One region of the Brevibacillus sp. Leaf182 genome, then DNA from elsewhere that is predicted to be linked to it. Evidence: predicted binding sites of a transcription regulator. Region 1 holds the regulator's gene; the other holds the start of a gene.
What was found. The regulator LexA, encoded in region 1, represses DNA repair genes until DNA is damaged. The targets are predictions, from matches to a motif close to CGAACATATGTTCG.

Region 1 (10,342 bases):
TCAAATTAGTTAGTGATTGATCAATCACAAATAAAACGAGTGGAGATGATCCCAATGAAAAAAGCGATTGTAGTCGGGGCGACAGGCGGAACGGGAGCGGCAATTTTAGAGGAGCTAATCAATCGAGGGGTTGAAACGATTGCTTTTGGGCGTTCTCTAGAAAAGCTAGAGCAAATGGCGTCAGAGCTGGGGAATCCAGAACATTTGTCACTGGCCGTCGGGGATGCATTACGGTCTCAAGACATCGTAGCAGCATCGGAGGGAGCGGATGTACTATTTCATTGTGCAAACGTCCCTTATCACGAGATGGTAAATAAGCTGATCCCACTTGGCGAAGCGATCATGGAAGCCGCCAATAAGAGAGGTTTGAAGGTTGTTGCGGTAGACGGCATTTATCCATACGGGAGAAAGCAGATGGAACCAGTGACGGAGGAGCATCCAAAGCAACCGCATACAAAGAAAGGAAAAATCAGGCTGGCATTTGAACAGATGCTTTTTAGCAGTCGATGGGATCATGCACGAACGATGATTGTCAGATTGCCGGATTATTACGGACCTACTGCTAATCAGGCATCGTATTTGGGTTCCACACTCGAGGCAATTGCGGCTGGAAAACCGGGGCTTTTCATTGGGAATATGCATGTTCCTCGCGAGTTTGTTTATTTGCCGGATGCGGCGAAGATGATTGTAGAGTTGGCCAGTCGAGAGTTTGCCTATGGACAAAACTGGCACATTCCAGGTGGAGGCATCATTTCCGGTCGAGACATCGTCCGAATCGCCCAAAAAGCAAGTGGCACCGTGAAACCTGTCATTCCTCTTGGGAAAATTGGTTTGTCTTTGCTGGGGATGTTCGTCCCGGTGATGAAGGAGGTTGTCGAGATGCTATACTTAACCGAAAAACCATTGATCCTTAGCGGAGAAAAATATGAACGGCTTATTGGACCGATCCCAGTAACGAATTTCGAGGAGGGTATAACGGCAACGATCAAAGATTTACAGAATCGTACTTCCATGAAATAAATGATAGCTGGTAGTTATTGATTAATCACTAACAAATTTCTGAAACAAACTTCTTTAAATATTCCTTTACAGGAATATTCCCTTCGGTGTATATTTTATCTAACAAGATGATCACAATAACGCTGAAGGGGATGAGAGGAACGTAGAATCCATTATGTAACGAGGTGAGTGACATGTCAGGGATGAATCCGGGCATGGACATGGCGACGCTGAGTGCTCTGGCTGAACCGAATCGTATGAAAATCGTCGAACTTTTGCGCGACGGTCCTCTAACTGTAGGGGAAATCGCAGACCATCTGGGGCTTCGCCAGCCCCAAGCCTCGAAGCATTTGAAGGTGCTTAGTGATAACGGAATCGTGGATGTGAAGGCCGAAGCCAATCGCCGAATTTACAAGCTCAAGCCAGAGCCTTTCCGAGCGCTGGATTCTTGGGTGAAGTCATTCCAGCGTGTTATGGAAGAAAGATTCGATAATCTGGAAGACTATTTGCGGGAACTGCAAAATAAGGAAAATACTTGAGAACCATTCAAATGAATGAGGAGGAATTACTATGTCAAGAAACACAATGGTTTCAAGGGTAGAGAACGAGCGGGTGTTGGTACTGGAGCGAGTATTCGACGCGCCAAGAGAACTCGTGTTCAAGATGTTTAAGGAGCCTGAACATCTCAAGCGTTGGTGGGGACCGAAAGGCTGGGAACTCCCGGTTTGTAATGTCGATTTCCGTCCAGGCGGTGTTTGGCACTACTGTATGAAATGTGTAGATAAGAATCAAGGTGATTTTTACGGCATGGAATCTTGGGGCAAAGGTGTTTATAAGGAAATGGTTGAGCCAGAGAAAATCATTTATACCGATTACTTTTCAGATGCAGAAGGCAACACCAATGATACCTTGCCTTCGACAGAGGTTATGATGGAGTTCATCGATCTGGGTGGCAAGACGAAGTTGGTCAGCCGCTCTGAATATGTATCTGCGGAAGCCCTCAAAACTGTCATGGACATGGGCATGCTAGAGGGCATCACCCAAACGTGGGATCGTTTGGAAGAGAGTCTGTACGAGATCAAGTAAGGGACATATCGAAAGGCCGCCTGGGATGGAGACTCGGCGGCTTTTTCATTTTCGTTGCAGATTTACTTCACCATCAGCGAGATAAAATCGTTTAACTTATCCAGCGAAATCATATTTTGATTGCATGTCACACTGTCTTGGCAAATGTAGTTTCCTTTTTTCAAATACGTTCCATCCCCAGAACCTTTGGCTTCGAGGACGAACATGCCGAGTTCCTCAAAGTGATTACAGAGCGCACAAACGCCTTTTTTATTTACGTTTGTAAACTGACCGTGAATGCCAATCAGTTTTCCTTCGTGGTAAGCGACAATATATTTCTTTTCCGTGGCAGTGTCTAACCAGCTCACATAAGAGGTTTCTGAAAAATCGATCTCAGCTAAATTCGAGACTTTAAGCTTCTTTACTTTGGGAAAGAGCTTCTTAATAGAAGTCTCTGTGAGAGCAGGGAATGGAATCACAAACGGTGAAAGCTGCTGCAAAAACTGCTTTCCTTCTGCCTTTTCTTTAATCGAATCAATCGGATGCAAAATCTCTTTTTGTTCTTCTGTCATGTTCGGGAACAACTGAAAGATTTCTTCATGGGCAATTTCTTTGCGAGCCCGAATCACGTTGACATCTGTACTGGTCGCATAGGCGTTCATGATTGCTTGAACGCGCGATTTAATGAAGTGATACTGATGCGTATGGATAAAAGGTTCCATGTTGCGGTTCCTCCTGTTTCTGTCTTGTAAGGTGGGTTTCTCTTTACTTTAGTGTGTTTGCAAGAAAAGAGAAAGGGAAAGGACATTTCTCAAAAAAACTCGCCATAAAAAAGCACTGACAACCTGAATGGAAAGGTCGTCAGTGCTTTATAAACGTCTATTTGGTATACACGATTTTCTTAATCGTCTCTGTAGACAAAAAGTATTCCTCCGCTAACTGAGAAATAGCCGTCCCGGCCCGAAAACTGCTTTTAATAGCCGTATTCCGCTCATCCAGGAGTTTTCTCCCGCCAGTGCGCGTCCCCCATTTTTGATGGGTTACTTTTGTCTTTGGAATATAAATGGTTTCTCCTTGCACGTACTTTTGTATTTCTGCAAGTAACGATTCAGGAAGGATTAAATTTGCTTTCACACATTTCATTTCTGCTCGCTCCTTATTCATAAATAGGCAAATAAGGGGCAAAGCCAAGAAAATAGGAAATGAGATACGCAAATGAAGGCGATGATTGGATTAAACGTAAGACCACCTCATGCAAAGTATCGCCTCACTATTTCTAGGCTTTGCATGAGCCGCTGCGGTATGTGGCAAATTGAGAGCATTCGCCATTGGTACACCCCCCTCGAGGTCCATTTAAAAATCGGTGTCCCTTTTCCTTTTCGGAAAGGGAGTATTTGTAATTATATAAGAAAATGACGTTTTTGTATAACGATACTTACAAAAATGTAAGTGGATATGGAATGCTCATTTACAACCTTTTGAAAGTCCAATATAGTAAAGGTATCTAATTTGAAAAGAGGTTTTGATTGTATATGATGAAACTGATAATCGCTAAGTAAAATTCGAATGAATTTTATATGGGAAAAGGTTACATGAAGGGCGTGCCCTTGGTTTATTTTTTATACCTTTTTTCAAGAGCGATTAGAAGGCATTATATCTCATCAAAACAAATTTCACGTTTGTGCATGATATCTATTCTGTTTGGGATAGGTATCTTCATTACAACGATAAATTTGACCATGAGAAGAGAATTCTTCTTGTGGTCTTTTTTATTGGAAAGAAGGGACTGCTGAAAAGAAATGAATGATAACAGACAGCACAAACAACAGAATGGGAGGTTTTTACATGGGTGAATATCGATTGATTAGCGACTACAAGCATATCAAAACATATAAGGAAAGCTTTCATGACCTCGCCAAACAGATCTTTCAGCTCGATTTTAAAGAATGGGATAACAAGGGCTTCTGGAATGACAGCTATGTCTGCTATTCCTATTTGGATGGGGATCAGGTTATTGCTAACGCTTCTGCCAGTAAGATGATCGTGACATCCAATGGGAAGGACTATCAGGCACTTCAGATCGGAACGGTCATGACACATCCAGCTTACCGCAACCAAGGGTTGGCAGCGAAATTGATGAACCATATTCTTGAAACTTGTGAGAAGGAATACGATTTTATCTATTTGTATGCCAATGATACCGTACTCGATTTTTATCCGAAGTTCGGATTTGAGAGAGTACAGGAAAGTAGTTTTCGCTTACTGGCATCTGATTTAAAAGAGAAAGTAGGACAAAAATCAGTCTTGCGCAAGCTAGATGTTGATAACGAGGCTGATTTTATCGTCATGAAGGAAGTTGCTGCTAAACGAATCCCCGTTTCATCGAGGCTGGCCGTCAAGGATAGCGAGCATCTGTTGATGTTTTACTTTCTTCTTGTTTTTCGGGATGCGATCTATTACGTCGAGGAGGAGGATGTGATTGTCTTATTGGAACGAGAAGACGACCAACTGCATGTATTTGATCTTGTAAGTAAAAAGCCAGTTGATATAGAAGCGGTCATTTCCCATTTGGTAACGGCTGAGACAACGATCATTCATTTTCACTTTATGCCGGATAGTGAGAATGAGAAAATCCAATCTTCTTTGATGAAAACGACGGATGATGTCTTATTTGTTCGTCCCTCGTTAAAAATGGAGACAGAACATTTTCGTTTTCCACTTACTTCACACGCATAAAAGGTTTGAAATGACACATCAGGTGAAACAGTAAAATAGAAGGGATGAGGAGACGTCCAGTATGGAAGGATGTGAAGGGAAAAGCATGTGCGGCCGTTTTACTCTCGTAACGAACTTGGAGAAATGGAAGGAACGATTCCAAATCGAAGTCATTCCATTTGATGCAAAGCCACGGTACAATATTGCACCAGGTCAGTTCATTCCAGCGATTATTGCTGATCGTGGCGAACGACGTATGGGTCAGTTGAGATGGGGGTTAGTGCCGTCCTGGGCTGCCGATGAGAAGAGCAGCTACAAAATGATCAATGCGCGTTGCGAGACGTTAAATGAAAAGCCCACATTCAAACAGCTTTTTGCCCGAAAACGATAAATCCTTCCTGCTGACAGCTTTTATGAGTGGATGAACGCCCTCACAGGGAAGCAACCGATACGGATCATGATGAAAACCGGGGAACCATTTGCTTTTGCTGGCCTGTATGATACGTGGATGAATCAAGAGGGAGAAAAAGTACATACCTGCACGATTGTTACGACAAAGGCGAATGAGCTCATCGAAAATATACATGAGCGGATGCCTGTCATTTTAAAGAAAGAGGACGAGGACTTATGGCTTGATCGAGAGAAGTATGATCGGTTGCAGCTCCAGTGGCTGTTTACCCCCTATGATTCCAGCGAGATGATGGTGTATCCGGTATCCACTAAAGTGGGCAGCACGAAAAATGATGATCCTTCCTGCATTTAAGAAGTAGAGATCGGCTCATTGTTTGAAGATGAATCCTTTCGTAGGACCTGAACTCTTTGTCGTAATTCCTGTTCGGTTAACGACTCTAATTGCAACAAAGCCTCGTATGGATCATCACCCGGAATATGAAAGTATCGAGCAAATGCAGGCTCTGTTTTGATGCCAGTTTGCTTCAGAGCTCTGATATGTTGGTTCGCATCCAAGCCTCCTATGTCTAACAATCGTGCTTCGATGTCCATATGACGATAGGCATTTTGCTTTTCGACAGCTACTGGTTGAGCAAACAATTCAAACCAAAAGTCAGCTACGAAAAACGAGATCACGCACGTGGGAGTACTTTTTACATCTAGGTGTGTCACTTCAAATTCGGGTAAGCAGCCAAAAGCTGTACGAACAGCTTGCTCAAACTGTTCCAGATCGTGACTCTCGCAAATAATATCCAAATCGCTTTGCATAACGTCTATGTCTAATGGGATGGTTCCGGCAAGCACTGGACGGAATTCGGATAGTACCTCCATGATGTGGGTCTGTTGTATCGCTTCCCACGCCGCTTTTTGGCGCATCGTTCCTCTACCCAAGTAAGAAAGATCATGCCAATTTCTCATGAGACTACCTCCATTCTACTTTCTTTTGAAATAGTTTAGACAAAAGTGAATAAGTACGCAACGAAATCGGTCATCACTCGTATACCTAGATGAAGGGAGTGTAGTAGATGGAAATATTTTTGTGGGTAGTGGTTGTGTTATTGTTCTTGCTAAGCATTGCAGGAATTTTTTTACCTGTTTTACCTGATACGATATTACTGTGGGCGGGCTTTTTGCTCTATCACTTTTTCATTGCAGATCCGGGAGCGGGATTGCCGGCATCCTTTTGGTGGGGAATGGTCGTTCTCAGTATTCTGCTTTACGGTGCTGACTTACTGACGAACATGTACTTCGTGAAAAGGTACGGAGGGTCCAAATGGTCGTCCATTGCTGCTGCGGTCGGAATTATTCTTGGGATTTTCGTTTTCCCACCGTTTGGTATGCTGATTTTGCCGTTCGTATTCGTCGTTCTCGTAGAATTAATGGTGCAGAAGCAATCGATGGAGCGAGCAGTGAAAGCGGGCGTAGGTTCATTAATCGGATTTTTGGGCAGTGCAGTCGTAAAAGTCATCTTGCAAGTTACGATGATCATCTGGTTTTTTGTCGCCAGATAATATACAGAAAACGAAAAGGACAGCCGAGGCTGTCCTTTTTTACGTGGAAATTAGTGAATGAGTCGATAAACACCAATGACTTTACCGAGAATGGTGACATGCTCCAGAATGATCGGTTCCATCGTGGCATTTTCCGGTTGGAGACGGAAGTGGTTCTTTTCTTTGAAAAATCTTTTGACGGTCGCTTCGTCTTCTTCTGTCATCGCTACGACGATGTCACCATTGTTTGCTACGTGCTGTTGGCGAACGATTACGTAATCTCCATCGAGAATCCCGGCATCAATCATACTGTTCCCGGAGACGCGCAGCATATAAACCTTGTCAGAAGTCACGATATTGTCTGGAAGCGGGAAGTATTCTTCCACATCCTCAATGGCAGTAATCGGTTGTCCAGCGGTTACTTTTCCGATTACTGGCACACGGACGACAGAGTCTTCGAAATTGTCTTGAAAACGATCTTCATCAGATAGCAATTCGATGGCGCGAGGTTTGGTTGGATCTCGACGAATGAGGCCTTTTTTCTCCAAGCGTGCCAAATGCCCATGTACTGTTGAGCTGGAAGCTAGTCCAACAGCCTCTCCGATTTCACGTACAGATGGCGGATATCCTTTATCACGAACTTCCTTTCGTATGAACTCGATGATGGCTTGTTGTCTACTCGATAATTTTGACATAGAAAGACACCCCTGATTTCTCGAACATATTTTCCTATATTATACCATGGGAGCTTGCGTTCGACAAACATAAGTTCGATTATTTGTTGACATGAACATATGTTCTCATTTATCATGAGGTTACAAGTGATCAGAACGTATGTTTGTGAGGAGGCCATTATTATGAATTCATCGACAGTACGTAATCGTTTCGAGAAAAAAGAAGAACGCCGTGTTCGTTTTGGTATCACGAGAGGACAAGCTCTCTTGTTTCTTATTACATTTACTCTCTTTTTTTATTTGTTGACCGAACTAGTGTTTGCTTCTTCGCCAATAGAGGAGCCACAAGGTATAGAAGTAACCGTACAATCTGGAGATAGCCTATGGTCATTAGCTGTTCAATACAATCCAGATCAGCATATGGATGTTCGCGACTATATAATAGAGATTAAAGATGCGAACGGATTAGAGAGCAACAGGATTTATCCAGGTCAGACTCTCATCCTTCCTGATACTCCGTAAGTGTTCGGCTGTCTTGCGGGATCATTCGAATGTGGTATAATGAAGCGGCACTACTACAGAGTGGGAGGAACCAGCAGTGGTATCTGACGCAGAAATTAAACGCATTAACGAATTGGTCAAAAAATCTCGCGAAGAAGGTTTGACCGAAGAGGAAAAGCTCGAACAAAAAGCATTGCGCCAAAAGTACATTGACGCCGTTAAGCTTTCATTGAGAGCAAATTTGGATTCCATCCGTTATGTGGAAGACCTTGAAGAAAATAAGCCAAAACAGTAAGATAACAATTACTGATACGACAGACATCCTCGCTTGACGCTAGGGTGTCTTTTTCTGTGACATACATAACAGCTTTGATAGCCAAGGAGGGAAAGCGATGGCCTGGATAGCTGTGGCGGTTGGAGGAGCAGTTGGCTCTCTTTTGCGCTATCTATTGTCTTTACTCGCAAACCAGCCGGGATGGCCGTGGGGAACCTGGATCGCCAATGTTTGTGGATCGTTGATCATCGGCATCTTGTTCGTGCTAGGGAAAGAACGTGGCATGTTATCTCCGACACTCTATCTTTTATTTGCAACGGGGGTCATGGGAGGATTTACGACGTTCTCTAGCTTCTCCTTGGAAGTGGTCTCTTTTTGGGGAGAAGGCCACTTGTTGCGTGGCACTTTGTACGCACTTCTCAGTTTGGGAGTCGGACTACTTTCTTGTGCGGTTGGAATATGGCTGGCTAGGCAATGGTCCTAATACGTTCAATGACACGATACATGTGAGGGGGAATGATTGTGAGTACACAGCATCGTGATTATGAATTGGAACAAAAAAAGCTGGATGATACCATTTCAGCGATCGACGAAGAAATGGAGCAGCTTCGCAATGATATTCGCGAGGCAACAGATGACTATGTGAAACAGGTCGTTAACTATAATAAGGCAAAGGATTTGCGTTACCTAGAAGATCAAGGGCGAGAGAAGCCTTATTTCGGCAGAGTGGATTTCTTGAAGGATGAAATCTACGAGCTGGATCAGGTCTACATAGGAAAACGGGGAATTGTACGCAGCGATACGTTTGATTCTGTCGTCGTGGATTGGCGTGCGCCTATCGCCAGTCTTTATTATTCCGGTGAGAGCAAAGACGCGTTTTACCGGATGGGACGCGAGATCGTACGTGGTGAAGTTCGATTAAAGCGTAATTTTGCGATCGAAGACGGAAAGATCGTCGGCATCTATGATGGAGCAGTAAAAGAAACAATTAACCGTGAGATGGGGCATCCCGATGAGTTTTTGCAAGAGGGCTTCATCGATGAATTTTTGGCAGCCAATCTGAATCAGGCGAACGATAGCAGGCTAAAAGACATCGTCGCAACGATTCAATCTGAGCAAAATGATATTATCAGGGCGGAAAAAGAACGGCCCATTGTTGTGCAAGGAGTAGCAGGGAGCGGAAAAACGACCATCGCCCTGCACCGACTCTCCTATTTGATTTATAACTACCAGGATTCCATGATGTCCAAAAAGTTCATGGTGTTTGCACCTAACCGGATGTTTCTTACCTATATCTCCGAGGTTTTGCCTGAGCTGGGCGTCGATGACGTTCAACAGTCTACCTTTGTAGATTGGGCAGCGCGTCTTGTGAAGCCTCTGCTGCCAAAAGGATGGAAAATCGTGAGTCCTGATAAGCCCCTTCAATTGTTCTTCGAAGAGGGGCAGGATGAGCGCCAGCAAGAAATGACGCGAAACAGACTTCGCTTCAAAGGATCACTCGCTTGTCGGGAGGCGCTTGAGCAATACATTCGTCATATCGTCGACACAAGAATTCCTTTTAAGAAGCTCAGCTTTTTATACAACAAGACGAAGCAAGTCTTTTCCATTCCGGGTGATTTTATTCGTCAATGCTTTTTGGAGTTATTCGCGAATATGCCGTATCATCGCCGAGTAGAAGCGCTTCGCAAGCATTTGAAACAAGAAATGAACAAGCAATTGTTTGCTCATTTGCGAGAGCGAAAAGTCGATTTGGACAAAGAAGGCTTGTACAAATTCGAGAAAATGCTGGAGCAAATACTGGATACGTACCTGACTTCGTTTCCAAGACTGGAAATCTTCGCGGCTTATCGCGAGTTGATTGCTGACGAGGAATTGCTACGCAAGCTCGTACCTGCTGACATTTCAGACGAAGTTGTGCGTGATGTGACGCAGTCAAGTGCTGCACTGTTTGCAGAGGAGAGATTGGAGCCAGAAGATATCGCGCCATTGCTATATTTGCAGCATATTGTTGAAGGTATGAATAAGGCAGAGCATTTTGATCATACGGTTGTGGATGAGGCACAAGACTTGAGTGCGCTGGAAATAGCCGTCATTGCATTGGCAACCAAGCGAAACTCGTTAACGATTGTGGGAGATATTGCGCAAGGCATTCATAGCTATCGAGGGATTCATGC
Region 2 (10,342 bases), on a different contig from region 1:
TCACGTTTGTCGGTGCAAACCCGAAAGAAGAGGGTCAATTGGCTTGGAAGGCTTATCAGACCTATGCAAATGGCGAGGTTGTGGAATGGACAGGGGACAAGGATTCCAAAACACCAGCGTCTGTCACTACCATTAAGGCTGGTGTAGGGGAAGCAGGGCATGAGCATGGACAAGAACAAAAGCCGGCAACCGCTCCTGCCGGGGAAGCGGCGAGTGCAGGCAGCAACAATACCTTGCCATTGGTACTTTCTGGTTTGGCGTTGTTGATCTCCATCGTTGGTCTGTTTAGAAAAAAAGCGTAAGTGCTTCTTAAAAAAGCTGTGCAGTGTATCCAATCATGCTGCAGAGCTTTTTTCCATTGTGTGGGAATTGAAATGATTTTATAATAGCTATAATTACTTTCGGAGGTGTATATCACATGTTAAAAACACTATTCAGAGCAAGCAAGTACAGAGGAAGGAAAAATAAGAGTGGCAGCATGACGCGTACGCATTTTGCACAGTAGAGGATTGTAGAGTAACGATCAGTATGTGAAAACGGAACGCGTCATCTGCCTAAAAAAAGGTGGATACTGCTTCCATGTTCATGAATGCGACAAAAGTATATATGATCAAAAGTTTTTTGACTTCCCTGGCCAATACGACCATGTTCACGACCTATGCGCTTTACTATATTGTGACACTTGGTTTTAACCCGTTTGAATTGCTATTGATTGGGACGGTATTGGAGTTATCCGTGTTGGTGTTTGAAGGGATAACAGGTGTAGTGGCGGATACGTACAGTCGCCGTCGCTCCGTCATTATCGGGATGTTTTTGCTAGGAATCGGATTTGCGATGCAGGGGATCGTTCCCGCGCTTGATGCTTGGGTACCAGTGTTTTCTGTCTTCGGCTTGGTGCTGTTTTCGCAAGTCATCAGTGGTCTCGGGTATACGTTTATCAGTGGAGCGGATACTGCATGGATTGTGGATGAGGTCGGAGAAGAGAAGATTGGTACGATTTTCATGAAGGCCAAGCGCTACTCTTTGTTTGGGAATCTGCTCGGGATTGCACTTAGTGTGGCATTAGCAACACTCGCTCCCCATTTGCCTTACCTTATAGGTGGCCTCATGTATCTGGGGCTTGGTGTCTTTCTGTTTCTGTTCATGAAGGAGACTGGTTTTGTTCCTCGTGAGCGTGAGCAAGGTGCTTCCCACGTGAAGGAAATGATTCAGACGTGGACTTCTGGTGCCAAGGTGATTCGCAGTCAGCCGATTCTGATGCTGATCTTGTTCGTGACGCTATTTACGGGTGCAGCTTCTGAAGGGTATGACCGTTTGTGGGAAGCGCATTTGATCGCTGAAATTGGCTTTCCAGAGCTCGCTGCTATTTCGATGCCAATGTGGTTCGGGATCATTGCCGCACTCGCAAGCTTACTCGGTCTCATCGTTGTAGGCATTGTGGAAAAAAGGCTGGATGTGAACAATGAGAGGGTTGTCCTTGTGGGCATGTTCACGTTGACGGGGCTCAAAATAGCAGCGATGATTGCTTTTGCCTTTTCCCCTAGCTTTAGCTGGGCGTTAGTAGCATTGCTGTTGATCGGTGTGATTCAGTCATTAAGCAGTCCGCTGTATGATACATGGCTGAATCTGAACATTGAGAGCAGTGTGCGAGCGACGGTTCTGTCGATGATGGGCCAGTCCAATGCCTTGGGACAAACGGCAGGTGGTCCGGCTGTCGGATGGATCGGGACCCGTTTTTCGGTTCGCGCTTCGCTGGTTGCGGCGGCTATCTTGTTGGCACCGATTCTCATTGTGTTCGGACGTGCGCTTAGAAGGCGCTGAGTCACATATACAGTGTAACAAGCATAAGGCATGTGTCCATTTTTTTAGGGCACATGCTTTTTTGTTGAGGCAATCGTTGGTTTTTGCAATCAAAACTTGCGAACAAGCGTTCTCTTTTGGTATTATGATTTCAACAACAAGAAGACACATTTTGTGGTGGTGACAGCCTGATGATTCAGGAGTTGAGAAGGTACGCAGCGAGGCAGCAAGCAGTGGAGATCATCTATTTGAAGAAGGATGGAGAGACCAGCAGGCGTACGATTCGTGTGGTGCAAATCGATGTGAACAAAGGGAGCTTGAAAGCATACTGTTATAGGAGGAAGGCGTATCGTGTATTTGTGTTGGAAAACATTTTGGCGATCGCACCTGTGTCTGGACATTTTGCCGGATGAAAAGGAATCACCCTCTACGCCCCCAGCCTATTCCAGCCATACTATGTTATACTAAATTAGGTAAACAACCTTAAAAAAGCGGAAGGGCGGGGACAAACAATGGAGTTCTTCATTGTCATCGTCATCATGTTTTTGATCGTAGTATTTGTCTTGGCGTCCAAAGCTGCAAAAGGCGGAAGTGGGCGCTCTCATTCCTCTTCAGACAGCGGGGGCGGAGCCTTCTATGTAGACAGCTCTCACAATCACCATCATCGAAGTCACGATTCAAATGATCGTTGGGACAGCTATGACAGCGGAAGCGATAGCGGTAGTGGTGGAGACAGTGGTGGTGGCGGAGATAGCGGAGGCGGCGGCGGGGGAGATTGACGCTGTTGCATTTTGTTTCATTATGGTACAATAACTGGGAAATATGATTCCAAACCTGAATGGTAGGTTTGCTAAAGGAGAGATGTTTTATGGTAGCCATCAAATTTGTTCAGAGTGTCGTAGTCGGGGTCACAGGAATCCTCCTTTCAAGCGAACAGTAATACCGTTCACCAAATGAGGATTCGACTGTGACTGGTTCTGGCTGATAGCCATATATTTAACCAATTGCAGGGGGAATCCGCAGTGAATCAACTAACCAATCAACAAGTATTGCAATCTATGGGCTGGAATGAGTATTTTGCTAATCATTTTGCCCCTTATGCCGAGCAAGGCTACAGTGTGGGACGTATCACACTCGAACATAAACGTATTTATCGTCTGTGGAGTGAGCATGGCGAACTTCTGGGCGAAGTAACGGGTAAGCTTCGTTATGAAGCTATCGGACGAGAAGATTTTCCGGCTGTCGGGGACTGGGTAGTGATCAGTGCTCGTCCAGAGGAAAAGAAAGCCTCCATCCACGGACTTCTTCCACGTAAAAGCAAGTTCTCCCGCAAAGTAGCTGGGGATACTGTGGAAGAGCAGATTGTGGCCGCTAACGTGGATACTGTTTTTCTCGTGAATTCCTTAAATAATGATTTAAATCTGCGCAGGATAGAACGCTATCTCATTCTTGCGTGGGAAAGTGGAGCCAATCCGGTGATTGTGCTTTCAAAAGCAGATTTGTGTGACGATCTGGATTCATGTATGGCAGAGATAGAATCAGTCGCAATCGGAGTACCTGTTCACGTAGTCAGTGCCGAGCAGGGAGAAGGACTGGATCAACTCGAGCCTTATCTGGGCGAGGGCCAGACGATTGCCTTAATGGGTTCCTCTGGTGTTGGCAAATCGACGTTGATCAATAAATTGAGCGGAGCGGAGATGCAAAAAGTCAGTGGCGTGCGTGAAGGCGATGACCGTGGCCGCCATACGACGACACATCGCGAACTGTTCCGATTGCCAAGTGGTGCTCTGATGATCGATACACCGGGCATGAGGGAGTTGCAGCTCTGGGAGGCAGATGAAGGTTTCCGCGGTGCTTTTGACGATGTCGAGTCCATTGCGGAAACATGCCGTTTCAATGATTGCAAGCATATGCGCGAGCCTGGCTGTGCTGTTCAAGCTGCCATCCAAGCTGGATCATTGGAAAAGGCACGCTTTGACAGTTATCTAAAGCTTCAGCGCGAATTGGCCCATTTGGCACGTAAAGAGGATGCAAGGCTTGCAGCCGCTGAAAGGGATAAATGGAAGAAGATCAACGTTCAAATGCGGCAGAAAAAACCGAAGAGATAAGTACGAGAGCCCTTGAGAAATCAGGGCTCTTTCCTTTATTTGGACAAGTAAGCGCTTCCTTTCACTTTCAAAAATTAACGCTTGCTCACAACGCGGGAGTTATGATAGATTTGGTCAATACTCGCTATTACACTTCGAAATAAATATATAGGTAGCTCGTATAATTTTGGGAATAAGGCCCAACCGTTTCTACCAGGTGACCGTAAATCACCTGACTACGAGTGAAAGTGCGTCTAGGGTTCCGTCTCTTTCTTTCCTATTCCAAGAATAGGGTTGGAAGAAAGCTGGTCCGAGCGACGCAGGCACCATGGATGTGTCACACCTAAGGGATAAAAGCCCAGAGGGACAGTTTCACTTGGCGTTGGTTTGTTACGTAGCCCGCTTGTGACACTGTCCGCTCTGGGCTTTCTATATTTCAGCAGGCCACAGGTATAAAAAGTGGCCGGAACCATATCCGAGGAGGAAGAATTGATGAAAGAATTACAAGAGCGCATCGTACAGGACGGCAAGGTACTGTCGGCATCCGTTTTGAAGGTGGATGCGTTTTTGAACCACCAGGTAGATCCACAATTGACGATGAAGATCGGACAGCGCTTTGCCGAGCTGTTCGCTGGTGAAAAAATCACAAAAGTCGTGACGATTGAGGCAAGTGGAATTCATTTTGCTATGGCGACTTCTTTTGCGTTGGGTGTTCCCTTTATCTACGCGAAAAAGAAAAAAGCTGTCACGCTGACAGAGGAAGTATACTCTGCTCCTGTTCATTCCTTTACCCGTCAGGAAACGTATCAAATCAGTGTATCCCGTCAGTATTTGTCCAAAGAAGACCGCGTATTGATTGTCGATGACTTCTTGGCTACGGGAGCTGCTCTGGTGGGGCTTACGAATATTGTTAAAGATGCTGGTGCTCATCTCGTCGGAGTTGGCGCTGTTATTGAAAAAAGCTTCCAGGAAGGCCGCGGTCTCTTGGAGCAAGCTGGCGTGCGAATCGAATCATTGGCACGTATTGAATCAATGTCACCAGAAGGCATTCACTTTATTGAAGAAGAGCCTGCACGCGTATAATCAAAAAATGAATAGGAGGTAAGGGTTCACTCATGCTAGCCAAACATAAGATTGTTACTTTGGGCTTACAGCACATTCTTGCCATGTATGCAGGAGCCGTCGTCGTACCGTTGATTATCGGTGGTGCTTTGAATCTGACTCCTACGCAAATCGCTTATTTGATTGCTGCCGATCTTTTTACATGCGGAATCGCGACGCTCTTGCAAGTCCTTGGCACACGTTATACAGGGATACGCCTTCCTGTTGTGCTAGGCTGTACGTTTACAGCAGTAGGGCCGATTATCGCGATTGCGTCTACGAGTAATCTAGCGACCGCCTATGGTGCCATCATTATATCGGGTATATTCGTTGTCTTGGCAGCTCCACTGTTTGGTAAGCTGCTGCGCTTTTTCCCAACCGTTGTACAAGGTTCGGTCGTTACGATCATTGGACTGTCACTCATTCCCGTTGCGATGAACAACGCGGCTGGCGGACAAGGCATGCCAGACTTTGGACAACCGCACAATCTGCTTTTGGCTTTAGGAACGCTGGTTATCATTTTGCTTATTAATCGTTTCTTTACCGGATTTATTCGTGCGATTTCGGTATTGCTCGGCTTGATTGTCGGTACGGCTGTTGCTTACATGATGGGGATGGTCAGCTTCGCGAATGTTGTGGAAGCCTCTTGGTTTAGCGTGGTTGAACCGTTTTACTTCGGTACACCACAGTTCAGTATTGTGGCCATTGTTACCATGATTCTCGTCAACATCATCAGCATGGCTGAGTCCACAGGCGTTTACTTTGCGCTTGGTAAAGTGACGGATACAAAAGTAACAGATCAAGATGTAGTCAAAGGATTGCGCGGGGAAGGGGTCGCAATTGTACTTGGCGGCATTTTCAACGCATTCCCTTACACGGCTTTTTCGCAAAACGTTGGTCTGGTTTCCTTGACTGGCATTAAATCGCGTGATGTGATGATTGGTGCCGGTGGAATCCTCGTTGTTCTCGGCTTACTGCCGAAGCTGGCTGCTTTGACAACGGTTATTCCTAACGCGGTATTGGGTGGAGCGATGATTGCCATGTTTGGGATGGTTGTTGCATCTGGTATCAATATTCTCTCGCAGGTTGATCTGAACAAAAACGAAAATCTGCTGATCGCTGCTTGCAGTATCGCTGTTGGACTAGGCTCTGCTGCGGTTCCGACGATGTTTGATCAACTGCCTACGTTGGCAAAAATGATGCTGCAAAATGGTATCGTGACAGGTTCTTTGACGGCAGTTATCTTGAACATTTTGCTCGTTCATACGAATAAAAAAGTAACTCAGACTGCTCCGGCAAATGTAACTGTTTCGGAAGCGTCTTAATCTCATCAAACAATGAACCGCCATTTCTTGGTTAAACAGGAGGTGGCGGTTTTGCGTTGGAAACGTGGCTGTGGTGGAGAGAAGAATATTTCCAGTCTAGGCTCCAGGCTCCGTCCTGCTGAGGGCTAAGACTGTCCGCTCCGAAGGGATTCGCGGGGAAACGCAAAAGTGGTAGCCGCTACGTCGTATGGGCACGGTTGCGTTTCTCTTGCCCGCGAATCCCTTCTCCGCTCGGTAGGACTCCACAAGTCGCTACGTCTGGAAATATTCTTCTCTCGTGTAGCTGTTCACATTCTTCAATCTTTTATGGCATTAATAAATCAGATAAACAGGAAAGCTCGTAGACAGCCCCTCTCATTTGTTCAGCCTATTCGTTGCAAAAAGCGGTGAATGCTGATTTGTTCCCAGACCTCGTTTACATAAAACGGATCATCGTGTATAAAAGCTTCCACATATGATTTGTTTTCCGCTTCGATCAGCAGGAAGCTTCCGATCATCGTTTCGCCGTGCTGTTCTTCCACCAACGGGCCAGCCATCACGATCTGGATGTTATAAGCTTCGATACGGGCCATGTGTTCCCTGTGCGCCTTGTACCATCTCAGGCGATCCTCACCATTCTCGCCCCGGTCGACCGCATGCACCAGAAACAGCATCTTGCTGTCTTTCACGCTTGAATTCATACATCCCCTAAATTGAACTCAAAATCAGTGCCCCATGAACTCAGTCCTTCCCACACTCTCGGCTTGAGTGGCAAATATTTGTGCCAGGGACGAGGCTCGAACATACCGAGCTCAGGGAGATACACATCCATATCCGTGTACAATTCCACCACGTTCTGATCAGGGTCGTAATGGTACGTCGCAATATTATGTCCGGCAGTATGACGAGACGGCCCCCAAAGCACAGGAATGTCGTTCCTTGCCAAAACATCTGAGCTAGCATAATGATGACTTGCATCCTTTAACTGGAACGCGATGTGATGCATTTTGGAAGTATGAGGGGAGGCCACGATGTTGATGACGTGATGATCAGTATTGCAGGTCATGAAGTGGCAGAAATTTTCATCAATTTTATCCGTAAACCAGAAGCCGAGAGCCTCTTCATAGAACGATACGCATTCCTTCACTTTCTTGGCATAAAAAGCAATGTGGCCTAGCTTGAGCGGAACGATACCCGAGGTTCCAAATCCGGGGGCTGTCAGCTCCATTTGGGCATACAACTGCACCTGGTTCCCATCCGGGTCCTGCAAGTCGAGATATTCCGGTATGCCTGGCTTCGCATCCGCTTTCAGGACAGAATGGATTCCTTTTTGCTTGAGCTGTTCCTGTACTTCCTTTAAAGACAGCTTGTTGTCCAACTGATAGCCGTAGCGCAGAATGCCGCTGTAATCGGATGGAGTCAACACAATATTGTGATGATCCAGCCCATTGCTCAGATAGACGCTTCCATTCTCACTGCGATCCGTGATCTTGTAGCCCATTGCCTCCGTATAATAGGAGGCCATTTTCTCCACATCCTTGCTGGCAAACTCCGCAAATCCAAGTCTGATTGCTTTAATCATCACGCTACCCCTCCCGATTTTGGGTTATGGTTGTTGTGCGCGTACCTGGTTCTCTTGGATGCCAAGATCAATTGAGCCATCGGCGCTTTTGATCTCACAACGAATGATGTCACCATCCCGCAAATACTTGTTACTGCCCATTTGACTTTCAACCAGCAGCTCCATCTTTTTCTGTCCAGGCACAAACGGATTCAGAATTTGATCCATCACCTCTGACTGGAGATGCAGGGCAACACCACCTGTCGTCCCGGTAAGAATCAGATCACCTACGGACAAATTCATGATCTCTGATAATTCCGTCAACGTTTCCGCTGGCTTATACAAAAGCTGGCTGGTATTGGAGGATTGTCTTAGCTCTCCGTTTACCCATAACTTCAAGTCCAGCTCATGGATAGATGGCATCTCGTCTTTTTCCAGCAAGTATAAATACGGCCCTGTCGGACAAAACGTGCGATAGCTTTTTCCTTTTAGCCACTGGCCTTGGGGAAGCTGGACATCCCGTGCCGATACATCGTTGGCAATCACGAGCCCTGCTACGTACTCATGCAAATTTTCATCTGAAATTTGGAGAGGCCCGCTGATATCCTGGCCCAAGACGAGCCCAAGCTCCAGTTCATAGTCCAGCAATTTGACATGCTTCGGGCGCATGATGTCCGAATCCGCTCCGCATAATGAGCTGTCGGCTTTGGTAAAAATCATGTTAAAGGGAGGGCGCTCCACGGAAAGACCTGCTTCCGCCCGATGAGAAACGTAGTTGGCACCCTGGCAGATGATGCGAGCCGGCTCCGTAACAGGACTTTTCAGCGTAATCTCGGGAAAAGAAATCCTGCTTGCATCCGCTGTTTTCAGTGCCTTCTTTGCTTCCTCCACACCTGTTTTCAAAAAATCGGCCAATGTACGGTAGTGACCTGCCAACACTACGATTTCGTCTTTCTCTACCACTCCCCAATGAACCTGCATCTCTTTCTCAAAACGGACCACTGGAATACCCATTTTTCCACTCCTTTCAAAATCAGAACGGTTTTTATAATATAATAATATTTATTTTTACCGAAATGAATCAGGCCATCGTCTGTGAATCAGCATCGATACTTCCCAGCCATACGTAACACTCAATCGCGTATAAGCTGGGCCACCCGTTTTATCAATTTATGCATGGCTTGACTGGCTCTCGCCTTATCGCGTACACGAATTGCTTCCATTACTTCCTTGTGCAGCAGGATTTCATCATAAAAATTCTCTTCAGAAGTATTCTTTCTTTGATTTTTCAGACGGGGAATCGTAACATGTCTGCTGTTTATCAATGTCGTCCGCAGCATGCTGACCAAACTGATCATCAGCACATTGTGTGATGCCAGCAAAATGCTGTTATGAAATTCGTAATCGGCTTTTGCCCATTCCTGCTCATCCGAAATGGAAGCCTCCAGCTTGTAATAGGCTGTTTCGATCTCGGCGATATCGCTATCGGTAGCATTGGCAACTGCCAGCTCAACTGCTGCGAGTTCAATAGCCAGTCGCACCTCAGTCAGTTGAAGCAAGAAGGACTGGTTATCTTTGGCATGAGAAGCCCAGACAAGTACATTGGGGTCCCACCATTGCCAGTCAGATCGCGGTCGAACAACTGTCCCAACCTTCGTGGTGGATTCAACCAGCCTGCGAGCTGTTAAACCCTTCAGAGCCTCACGCACTACCGTACGGCTAACTCCTCTTTGCTCGCTTAGCACTTCCACCTTGGGCAAAAATTCGCCCGGAAGCAATTTCCCTTGTACAATTTGTTTACCAAGCTCATGCAGGAGCTGATCACTCAAATTCAGATAAGTAGACACGAAAGAAATTCCCTTCCTTGGCGTTTCAATTGAGCCTTGACTCAATCAAATTCGTTTCTCTACATTATACCAAAACTGATAATTGGCTATAAAGGGATTTTCCCATATCTTCTTATGGCCTTACATTAATGGTTGCGCCCGCAATCCGCCATCCACATACAGCTCGATAGCATTGACTCCAAGATTGTCGAATAAAAAATCAACTGCCTTGACTACGTCTTCTGTATGCGTTATCCGCTTGGTCAGCGTCTTGGATGCGACTGTCGCCACATATTCGGTTTCATTTACCCACGTATGATTATCGCCGACCAGGCTGGGGTGAATGGAATTGACCCGAATGGGCGATAATTCAAGTGCAAGTGAGCGCATTAACCCGTATAAGCCCGCGTTTACCGTTGTGATTGTCATGGACCCAAGATATGGGGACTCCTTGGAAAGACCTCCGAATAGTACAATAGAAGATTCCACACTGCGCTTGAGCTTTGGCAACAAGGCATGAACTACCTCTGTATAACCGACCAGCTTCAGTGTGGTCAAACGAGCGGCTCGAGCCGTATCGTATTGCTCAATGGTATTTTTGTCTCTCTCAAGTGCTGCCAATACAATATGATCGACCTGACCAATATCTTGTACCGCCTTTGC

Region 2: a site for LexA is predicted at 1,921-1,934, ahead of ASG16_RS17915 (WYL domain-containing protein). Genes of this name have one in related genera too.

The regions. Positions count from the first base shown of each region.
Region 1 covers NZ_LMPN02000037.1:579,247-589,588, reverse strand. Annotated here, with positions in the region: gene ASG16_RS29645 (SDR family NAD(P)-dependent oxidoreductase) at 55-1,020, shown strand; gene ASG16_RS29640 (ArsR/SmtB family transcription factor) at 1,194-1,538, shown strand; gene ASG16_RS29635 (SRPBCC domain-containing protein) at 1,570-2,085, shown strand; gene ASG16_RS29630 (FusB/FusC family EF-G-binding protein) at 2,148-2,786, opposite strand; gene ASG16_RS29625 (CD3324 family protein) at 2,944-3,207, opposite strand; gene ASG16_RS29620 (GNAT family N-acetyltransferase) at 3,910-4,800, shown strand; partial or broken gene ASG16_RS29615 (SOS response-associated peptidase) at 4,886-5,542, shown strand; gene ASG16_RS29610 (DUF4269 domain-containing protein) at 5,539-6,147, opposite strand; gene ASG16_RS29605 (DUF456 domain-containing protein) at 6,255-6,740, shown strand; gene lexA (transcriptional repressor LexA) at 6,791-7,414, opposite strand; gene yneA (cell division suppressor protein YneA) at 7,577-7,915, shown strand; gene ASG16_RS29590 (DUF896 domain-containing protein) at 7,992-8,189, shown strand; gene crcB (fluoride efflux transporter CrcB) at 8,287-8,652, shown strand; gene ASG16_RS29580 (HelD family protein) at 8,691-10,342, shown strand, end outside.
Region 2 covers NZ_LMPN02000024.1:337,826-348,167, reverse strand. Annotated here, with positions in the region: gene ASG16_RS17925 (YcnI family copper-binding membrane protein) at 1-302, shown strand, start outside; gene ASG16_RS17920 (MFS transporter) at 580-1,821, shown strand; gene ASG16_RS17915 (WYL domain-containing protein) at 1,992-2,213, shown strand; gene ASG16_RS17910 (hypothetical protein) at 2,313-2,579, shown strand; gene rsgA (ribosome small subunit-dependent GTPase A) at 2,823-3,908, shown strand; purine riboswitch at 4,045-4,146, shown strand; gene ASG16_RS17900 (xanthine phosphoribosyltransferase) at 4,380-4,970, shown strand; gene ASG16_RS17895 (nucleobase:cation symporter-2 family protein) at 5,003-6,313, shown strand; gene ASG16_RS17890 (YciI family protein) at 6,676-6,993, opposite strand; gene ASG16_RS17885 (VOC family protein) at 6,990-7,874, opposite strand; gene ASG16_RS17880 (fumarylacetoacetate hydrolase family protein) at 7,899-8,867, opposite strand; gene ASG16_RS17875 (FadR/GntR family transcriptional regulator) at 8,987-9,700, opposite strand; gene ASG16_RS17870 (SDR family NAD(P)-dependent oxidoreductase) at 9,821-10,342, opposite strand, start outside.